DNA from 3 places in the Bacillus sp. PK6-16 genome. Region 1 is predicted to be linked to each of the others. Evidence: riboswitches for the same ligand, from Rfam matches in the RefSeq annotation. Region 1 holds a riboswitch; each other region holds the start of a gene.
The links. A riboswitch is a leader RNA that binds a small molecule or an ion and turns the genes downstream of it on or off. The one in region 1 is predicted to bind S-adenosylmethionine.

Region 2: it holds a riboswitch for S-adenosylmethionine, as region 1 does, so the genes downstream of both, M1D66_RS02410 (methionine ABC transporter ATP-binding protein) here and mtnK (S-methyl-5-thioribose kinase) in region 1, are expected to answer to the same signal.
Region 3: it holds a riboswitch for S-adenosylmethionine, as region 1 does, so the genes downstream of both, M1D66_RS26270 (MetQ/NlpA family ABC transporter substrate-binding protein) here and mtnK (S-methyl-5-thioribose kinase) in region 1, are expected to answer to the same signal.

Annotation. Positions count from the first base shown of each region.
Region 1 is NZ_CP096511.1:1,383,420-1,386,703, reverse strand. It holds gene mtnA (S-methyl-5-thioribose-1-phosphate isomerase) at 1-780, opposite strand, end outside; gene mtnK (S-methyl-5-thioribose kinase) at 777-1,958, opposite strand; SAM riboswitch class I at 2,049-2,190, opposite strand; gene M1D66_RS07270 (carbon-nitrogen family hydrolase) at 2,262-3,125, opposite strand; gene M1D66_RS07265 (pyridoxal phosphate-dependent aminotransferase) at 3,140-3,284, shown strand, end outside.
Region 2 is NZ_CP096511.1:498,143-501,426, forward strand. It holds gene M1D66_RS02395 (toprim domain-containing protein) at 1-190, shown strand, start outside; gene M1D66_RS02400 (thioredoxin family protein) at 194-502, shown strand; gene M1D66_RS02405 (hypothetical protein) at 655-999, shown strand; SAM riboswitch class I at 1,125-1,232, shown strand; gene M1D66_RS02410 (methionine ABC transporter ATP-binding protein) at 1,542-2,567, shown strand; gene M1D66_RS02415 (methionine ABC transporter permease) at 2,560-3,225, shown strand; gene metQ (methionine ABC transporter substrate-binding lipoprotein MetQ) at 3,249-3,284, shown strand, end outside.
Region 3 is NZ_CP096511.1:5,125,375-5,128,658, forward strand. It holds gene M1D66_RS26260 (DUF6612 family protein) at 1-468, opposite strand, end outside; gene M1D66_RS26265 (NAD(P)-dependent alcohol dehydrogenase) at 626-1,534, shown strand; SAM riboswitch class I at 1,614-1,728, shown strand; gene M1D66_RS26270 (MetQ/NlpA family ABC transporter substrate-binding protein) at 1,815-2,627, shown strand; gene M1D66_RS26275 (methionine ABC transporter ATP-binding protein) at 2,640-3,284, shown strand, end outside.

The DNA.
Region 1 (3,284 bases):
TAAAATAGCTAAATTCATTGTCCCTATTTTATTGGCTGTATCTCCATTTGCGACAATTCGATCCGCCCCCACAATAATTGCGTTTATTTCTTTCGTTTGAATAGCATGAGCTGCAGTATTATCTGTTATAAGGGTCACATCAATATTTGCTTGCTTCAATTCCCACGTCGTTAAGCGACCACCTTGTAAAACTGGTCTCGTTTCACACGCATATGCATGTAAACGCACACCTTTCTCTTTTCCAATATAAAAGGGAGCTAATGCAGTTCCATATCTGGCAGTTGCGATACTTCCAGCGTTACAGATTGTTAAAATATTATCGCCATCTTTAAAACATGTTAACGCATATTCCCCAATATTTCGACACACCTCTTCATCTTCCTGTTGAATGCAAAGCGCTTCTTCTTCTAATATTTTTTGTGCTTCTTTTATTGTAGTAATCTCTCGAATAGATTCTCTCATACGATCAATTGCCCAAAATAAATTTACTGCCGTTGGGCGTGATGTCCCTAAATAGTTACAGTCTCTATTAAACTTCTTTTGAAATTCTTCGATATGTAAAGTATTATATTTTTTCGCTGCAAGCGCCAAGCCAAATGCAGCTACAATTCCAATTGCAGGCGCTCCGCGTACTTCTAACATTATGATACTTTTCCAAACCCCTTCAATAGTCGTTAATGTTTTGTATTCTGTGCTATGTGGCAATTTCGTTTGATTTAATACTGCAATTGCATCACCTTTCCAACTTACAGATCTCGGAACAGTAACAATTATACTCATGCTTTTACACCCCTTGAAACTGTCTGTTGAAATAATGTTCGAAACAGTTGAATATCAGCACTTTTAGATTCATATTTTATTAGTTCTTTTCCTAAGGATAGCGCTTGTTTCTTAGCTTGAATTCTTGTTTCTTTATTTTCTATTTCATCTAAATCTGCTACATGAGCTAAACCAATTGTTCTACGAATTAGTTCACATCCGGCAAATCCAACAGCATCAGTAAAGATATTTTGCAAAATAATTGGTAACCATTGTTTTTCTTTCGTATATGCTTCTACACCTTCTCCAATCCATAACTTTGTAAAAGTCTCTACAAAATGACTCCACGTCTTTTCTATATGAAAAAATAGTACACTTCTCTTTTCTTCTTCTCTAGATAAAGCATTTAATAATAGATTTGCAATAAATTGACCTATATCAAATCCAAATGGGCCATATGTCGCAAATTCTGGATCAATCACTTTCGTTTCAGAAGGTGACGAAAAAATACTACCAGTATGTAAATCACCATGAATAAGAGTTTCTTTTCTTGTTAAGAACTTATATTTATATTGTGCTACTTTTAGTTTTAAAGTTTTATCACTCCAAAGTTCATCAACCACGAGCTGTAAATCTGGCTCATAATCATTTGTATCATAATGCCCAAAAGGATCTGTAAACACTAAATCCTCTGTAATTTTACATAGGTCCGGATTTACAAAGGTACCTTCTAGTATCCTCTTCTCTTCTGACTGTAAACCAAAATCTGAAGTGTAAAATAAAACATGTGCTAGAAAACGACCAATATGCTGGGATAAAAGCGGATATTCTTCTCCGTCTATTAATCCTTTTCTTGTAATTGTTAGTCTTGATAAGTCTTCTATTACCGTTATCGCTAACTCTTCATCATGACTGTACACTACTGGAACATAATCCGGTACATACTGCGCAAAAATTTGTAATGCCTTGCTTTCAATCGTTGCTCTTTTTATAGACAATGGCCAGCTTTCACCAACTACTTTAGCATAAGGCAGTGCTTGTTTTATTATAATGGATTTCTCTCCATCATCTAATTTGAACACGTAATTTAAGTTTCCATCTCCAATTTCATGACAAATGACATTTGCCTTCTCTTCAAAATAACCATGACCTTTCGCATATTGTACAGCTGTTATTTCTGTTAATGAATAATATCCCATCGTCTTCTCCCCCTTTTTAAATTCAGAGGTTTTTCTAACACAGAAAAACCTCTTTCCACTAAGAAAGAGGTTTGAAGTTTATCTTCTCCCCTCTTATCTGCCAGAAAGTTTTACTTTCTGCTGGAATTAGCACCGTGCCTTTTGGCGTAATAAACGCCCCATTTCACAATGGTATTACGGTCGGTTGCTGGGCTTCATCGGGCCAAATCCCTCCACCTGCTCTTGATAAGAGTTGTATAATTTTTTGAATTTTTAACTTTATGTTGATGACTATACCAAGAATAAAAATCACTTGTCAACATTTTATTTGTATAATTCTGGACGACGATCCGCAAAAACTGGAATTCCTTTTCGTACTTCTCTAATTTTCTCGAATACAAGCTCTCCAAATAAAATTGATTCCTCTTCATTCGCCTCTACTACAACTTCACCCCAAGGATCCACAATTAAAGAATGACCTGCAAACACATTATTCGGATCCTTTCCTGCTCTATTACACGCAACAACATAACACTGATTTTCAACTGCTCTTGCTTGCAATAGCAAACGCCAATGTGCTAAACGAACTAATGGCCATTCTGCTACAACAAATAATACTTTTGCCCCTTTAGCAGTATGAACACGCATCCACTCTGGAAAACGAATATCATAACAAATTGTTCCAGCGCATTCAACATCATCTAGCTTAAATTCGCCCGTACCATTACCAGCTATTAAATATTTATGTTCATCCATAAGCTGAAATAAATGTACTTTACTATATTCGTTGACTAACTGTCCTTCATTATTTACAACATACATCGTATTTGTAACGCCTTGCTCTGTTTGCTTTGCTATGGACCCACCAACAATATGTACATCATATTGCTTCGCCCATTCTATTAACTTTTCTTTCGTTTCCACTCCATCCCTATCTGCAATTTCAGAAAGTCTCGTTAAATCATATCCTGTTGTCCATAGTTCTGGTAAGACGATAACATCTGGCCTTTCCTTCATAGCTTCACTTATTTTATTTTTAGCATTCTCAATATTTTTTTCTACATCTCCAAAAACAATATCCATTTGAATACATGCGACTTTCATTTTTTCAGCCCCATTCTTATTTTTCTCTTTACAAAATACTGGAAAGATTATATCATTTGTCACTAGAATTGTAACAACTTTCAAAAGAGGTGGAAAGTATGAAATTATTTCAACCTTCTGAGATAGTAACATCATTGCCAACACAATTTTTCGCTTCACTTGTTGCAAAAGTTAACAAAGTCGTTGCAGCTGGTCACGATGTTATTAATCTAGGTCAAGGTAATCCAGATCAACCAACACCGC
Region 2 (3,284 bases), 890 kb from region 1:
AGTGTATGTGCTAGTGGATGCTGATGATGCTGGAGAAAAGTTAAGGAAACAATTTCGAAAAGAATTCCCGCAAGCCGAGCATATCTATATTGATCGCTCGTACCGAGAAGTGGCAACTGCGCCATCTACACACTTAGCAAATGTATTATGGGGAGCCGACATTGACGTTTATACAGAATATTTACGGTAAGGAATGATAGAAGTGATTGATTGGACAGGAGCCGAAGCTACAGCCCTAATAGAGAACGAAGAAAAAACAGTATTATATGTATATACTCCAATGTGTGGAACATGCCAATTAGCAAAAAAGATGTTAACAGTCGTTGAGATGACAATTGAAGGCCTCAAAATTGGGATGTTAGATTTAAATTATGCTCCGCATTTAGCGAAAGAGTATGGGATTGAAAGTGTACCTTGTTTACTTGTTTTTGAAAATGGGACACTGATGAAGAAGATATACGCATTTCATTCGGTTGAATATTTATATACGGAATTAAAGTAGGCGGCAAAATTTTTGCCGCCTCGACATATTTCTTGGGAAATATGTCGAGATGCAGGGTGGATACAGTATTTGTCGAGCGAAAATAACAGGATTGCTCTTTAGTGAGAGGGAATGGTATGTAATAGAAAGTGATATGAAGGATGTGATTTAGGGTGAGATTATATTCTTTGCTTCAATCATTTGTAAATTACGCTAATGCTCAATATCATTTAGAACCGCTTTTAAGACAAGAAGAAAAAACTGTTAATTTTCGTTTTGGAGATGAAAGTTGTTCGTTACAAATTTCAAGAGATTATATAGAGCTGGTACATGAAGAAAGAGGAACGGAACAAATCATTTGCTTAGATGAAAAGGATATAGAACAATTGGTGAATGGAAATGTACGATTGCAAATGCTAATGAATGATGGACGTGTACAATATTCGGGAACGTACCGAACGATGTTATTAGTGGAATCGATGTTTCATATATGTAAACCGATGTCAGTAGGTGCTTAAAATTCTGAAGTTTCATTTTTTGCGAAAATTTCTGTTGACATGGTGAGTGTATATTGATACAATTCAAGTCATAAAATATAGACAATTTCATAAATTTCAAATCAGACGAAAATTGAATCTGATTTCTCTTATCAAGAGAGGTGGAGGGACTGTGCCCTGTGAAGCCCGGCAACCGTCAACTTATGTTGAAATGGTGCCAATTCCTGCAAAGCAAATGCTTTGAGAGATGAGAGAGAGGGATAATGTTGTTATATACGCATAAAAACCTTTCTGCTTCTCTAAAGCAGAAAGGTTTTTTTATTGTTTGAATGTGGAGGACATTCAAATAATAAAAGTAATGATAACAGTGGACTACACGCATTAAAAATAAAAAATTGCGGAGTCGACCTAAAATCTTTATGAAATCTAGCTCCAGCGGCTAGAACAGTCGGTCGTGTCATCCCTTCCTATGAGGCAAAAAGCGCCTCTACGTCAGGGATTTAAACGCCCTCTTGTTCTAAACGATCCGCTTGCGCTTTTTATTTAAAAAAGGGGTGAACATCATGATTCTATTAGAGAACGTAAAGAAAATATATAAGGCGAAAAGCGGTGATGTCACTGCTGTAGATAACGCCAATTTAAAAATAGAAAAAGGTGAAATATTTGGTGTTATTGGATATAGCGGCGCTGGGAAAAGTTCTTTAATCAGATTGTTTAATCAGTTAGAGAAACCGACTTCTGGCCAAATTACAATTGCAAATCGTGTTATATCAGCAATTACAGGAAGTGAACTTCGTAAGGCAAGGCAAGAAATCGGAATGATTTTTCAGCACTTCAACTTACTTTGGTCACGAACTGTACGTGAAAATATAGAGTTTCCACTTGAAATTGCAGGTGTTGATAAAGAGAAGAGAAGAAAACGTGTTGATGAATTAATTCATCTTGTTGGATTAGAAGGAAGAGGAGACGCGTACCCATCTCAGCTGAGCGGGGGACAAAAGCAACGCGTCGGGATTGCAAGAGCATTAGCTAACAATCCACAAGTGCTTTTATGTGACGAAGCAACGTCAGCTCTTGATCCGGAAACGACAGATCAAATTTTGGATTTACTATTAGACATTAATAAGCGCCTTGGTTTAACAATTGTACTCATTACACATGAGATGCACGTAATTCGAAAGATTTGTAATCGTGTTGCGGTAATGGAGAAAGGAAAGATTGTAGAAACAGGTCCAGTACTTGATGTATTCCGTAATCCGAAGCAAGATATTACGAAACGATTTGTACAGCAGTTAACGGATTCTGAAGATACAAATGAAACGATTGAAAGTTTAATTGAAAAATATCCAGATGGAAAAGTAATTCGTTTGCAGTTTATCGGTGAGGCTGTAGAAAGACCAGTGCTTCAACGATTGATGCAACGCAGTGACATAGAAGTTAGCATTTTGCAAGGAAATATCGCACAAACGAATAACGGTTCTTACGGTAGTTTAGTTGTTCATTTAAATGGTGAGGAAACAGCGATCCAGCAAGCAATAGAAGGAATTCATCAAGATCAAGTAGAGCTGGAGGTGATTGCACATGGATAAGTTACTCACAAATGTTGATTGGAATCAAATGTTAGAAGCAACTGGTGAAACGTTATATATGACGGCAATCGCAGCTCTTGCGACATTTGTTTTAGGACTCATTTTAGGATTGTTACTCTTCATGACAGCAAAAGATAATTTATGGGAAAACAAATCAATTAATACGGTGATTGGAGCATTCGTAAATATATTCCGTTCTATACCATTCATCATTTTAATTATTTTATTAATCCCATTCACAAAGATTCTTCTTGGAACAATTCTTGGAGCAAGTGCAGCTTTGCCGGCTTTAATTATTGGAGCGGCACCATTCTACGCGAGAATGGTTGAAATCGCACTTCGCGAAATTGATAAAGGTGTAATTGAAGCTTCAAAAGCAATGGGAGCAAAAACAAGCACAATTATTTTGAAAGTGTTAATTCCAGAATCGTTACCAGCATTAGTATCTGGTATTACGGTTACGACAATTGCTTTAGTAGGCTATACAGCAATGGCAGGAGTTGTTGGTGCTGGTGGCCTTGGAACACTTGCTTACTTAGAAGGATTCCAAAGAGGGAATAACGATGTAACAATCGTTGCGACAATTTGTGTATTACTAGTTGTATTTTTAATTCAGTGGATTGGTGATAGTTTAACGACTCGAATAGATAAACGATAATGAAAAACGGGAGGATGTTTCAAATGAAAAAATTATTACTTACGGCACTTATTTCAACT
Region 3 (3,284 bases), 1.6 Mb from region 1:
TTTATTTAAAATTTCCGATGGAATCTCTAAATTATCTACCATTCCTTGAGTCGCATTCATTCCGTTAGCATTTAATTGTTCCTCTGGTACAGACATAACTTCACCCGTATTAGGATTTTTCAACTGACCAGCAATTTTGCCACCCACATCATAAACAACAACCTCTGTACCAGAAACATTCATTTCAGAACGAGAATTTTTTTTCTTCGGCTCTAATTGCATTTTGGCCTTTATTACATTCATCTCTGTTCCTTCAGCCTTTATTCCCACATCATATGTCATCGTTACATTTTCTTCGTTTTTAAAAGCTTCATTCGCTTTATTAAAAACATCCTTCGCTGTTAATTCCTTTTCTTTCTGCACAGCTTCTTTTTTCGGTTCATCAGTCTTTTTTGCTTTCTCATTACTACACCCTACTCCTAGACCGACTGCAAGTACTAAACTTGAAATTAAAATAATTTTTTTCATAACGTCCCCTCCTTCCCAAAAATAATATCATCTCTTTTCCTATGAAATCTATATAATTCGTAATATTCTTCTTTAAATTTATTTCCTATATAGCAACATGTTTGAGAAAAAGTTTAAATATGATGTAAATAATAACAACTCATTTCAGGAGGTCATTATGAAAGCTATTATTTGCACAAAGTATGGACCACCTAATGTTCTCCAACTTCAAAATATAGAAAAGCCTAAACCTAAAAAAAATGAAGTATTAGTTAAAATTCACGCAACAAGTGTATCGACTGGAGATTGTAGAATACGTGGCTTTAATAGCCCCCTCTTATTTTGGATTCCTATGCGGATCATATTAGGTTTCAGAAAACCGAGAAAACCTATACTTGGCGTAGAGTTATCCGGTGAAATCGAAGACATTGGAACAGATGTAACACAATTTAAAAAAGGAGATCAAGTTTTTGCATTAACAGAACTAAACCTTGGTGGTTATGCGGAATACACATGCGTGCATGAAAGTGGATTAATAGCATTAAAACCTACCAATGTGACATATGAAGAAGCTGCCGTTATTCCTTTTGGCGGAACTTCAGCATTGCACTTCCTTAGAAAAGGACAGATAAAAAAAGGGCAACGAGTACTTATATACGGCGCCTCTGGGTCAGTAGGGACAGCTGCCGTACAACTTGCGAAATACTTCGGGGCGACTGTCACAGCCATTTGTAGTAGTTCGAATTTCGATTTAGTAACAGCTTTAGGGGCAGACAACGTAATTGATTATATGAAAGAAGATTTTACTAAGCGGGGCGAGCACTATGACATTATATTTGATGCAGTTGGAAAATATAATAAGTCTCTTTGTACAGATGCATTAATGCCTAATGGAAAATATGTATCTGTGAACGGAATGATGGCAAAAGTCAGTAAAGAAGATATGAACCTACTAAAACAACTAGCTGAAACAGAAAAGCTAAAACCTGTTATTGATAGAACTTACCGATTAGAAGAAATTGCTGAAGCTCATATATATGTAGAAAAAGGACATAAAAAGGGGAACGTTTCGATTACCTTAAAATAAAATATATTCTGAAAATATAATTGACAATTCTTTTTGTACGATTTACTATTAGTACCATATTCAAAACTACATACACATACTCTTATCAAGAGTGGCGGAGGGACTGGCCCGATGATGCCCGGCAACCGAGCTTATGACGTATAAGCTAAGGTGCTAATTCCTGCAAAACGAGTTTTCGTTTTGGAAGATAAGAGAGGAATCTATTTCGTCTATTCGGCACCTCTCTTATTTTTTGGGAGGTGCTTTTTATTTTGGAACGTATATGAAGGGGGATTTATAGATGAAAAAGGTATTATTAAGCATTGTAAGCGGAGCAGTATTATTATTAGGCGCATGTAGTGTGAGTTCAAATAAAGAGGTAAAAGAATTAGACGAGAAAAAGATTACTGTCGGTGTAACAGGTGGACCACATGAACAAATTTTTGAAAAGGTAAAAGAAGTTGCAGCAAAAGATGGTCTCGAAATTGATATAAAAGTATTTAATGATTATGTAGCGCCAAACGTATCATTAGATGAAAAAAGCCTTGATGTAAATAGCTACCAAACGAAATCGTATTTAGATGTATTTAAAGCTGAACGCAATATGAAATTAGCTGAAGTATTTTCAACAGTAACATTCCCTATGGGTGTATATTCTAAAGATATAAAAGATGTAAAAGACTTAAAAGAGGGCGATGCAATTGCTGTACCAAATGACCCAACCAATGAACTTCGAGCTTTAAAATTATTTGAAAAAGCAGGGGTTTTAAAAGTTGATCCAAAGGCTACAGAAAAAGCGACTGCAAAAGATGTAATTGAAAATCCAAAAAAATTAAAGATTGTCGAATTAGAGGCATCTCAATTACCAACGCAACTAAGTGAAGTGAAAGCAGCTGCAATTAACACAAACTTTGCATTAGGTGCAAAATTAAGTCCAGCGAAAGATTCTATTTTCCGCGAAGGAAAAGATTCACCCTATGTGAACTGGGTTGTTGTTCGTACTGAAAATAAAGATGATGCCGTTGTAAATAAATTAAAGAAAGCTTATCAATCTAAAGAAGTAAAAGAGTTTATCGAGAAAAAATTTGATGGTTCAGTTTTACCATCTTGGTAGGAGCTGACGATAATGATTGAATTAAAAAACATATCTAAAGTATTTACAACAAAAAAAGGGAATGTTGAGGCTCTTAAGTCTACTTCCCTTAAAGTAGAAAAAGGCGAGGTATTTGGAATCATTGGGTATAGTGGCGCTGGTAAAAGTACATTGATTCGATGTGTAAATTTATTAGAAAAACCAACGACAGGAAATATCATTGTAAACGAACAAGACTTAACAACGTTATCGACAAAAGAACTAGCAAAAGCGAGACAAAGAATCGGAATGATCTTTCAAGGATTCAATTTACTTAAAACTGTTACCGTTTATGAAAATATCGCATTACCGTTACGGCTTGCTGGCATTCCAAAAGCAGAAATTGAAAAAAGAGTAGAAAAGTATTTACGCATTGTCGATCTTTTTAATCGAAAAGATGCGTATCCAAGCGAACTTTCTGGTGGTCAAAAACAGCGTGTTGCAATTGCTCGTGCGCTATCACATGAACCTGAAGTGTTATTAAGTGATGAAGCAACGAGCGCATTAGATCCCGAAACAACCGATTCTATCCTTGATTTGCTATTAAAGATTAACGAAGAAATCGGAATTACGATTTTACTCATTACACATGAAATGAATGTCATCCAGCGTATATGTGACCGCGTTGCTGTTATGGAA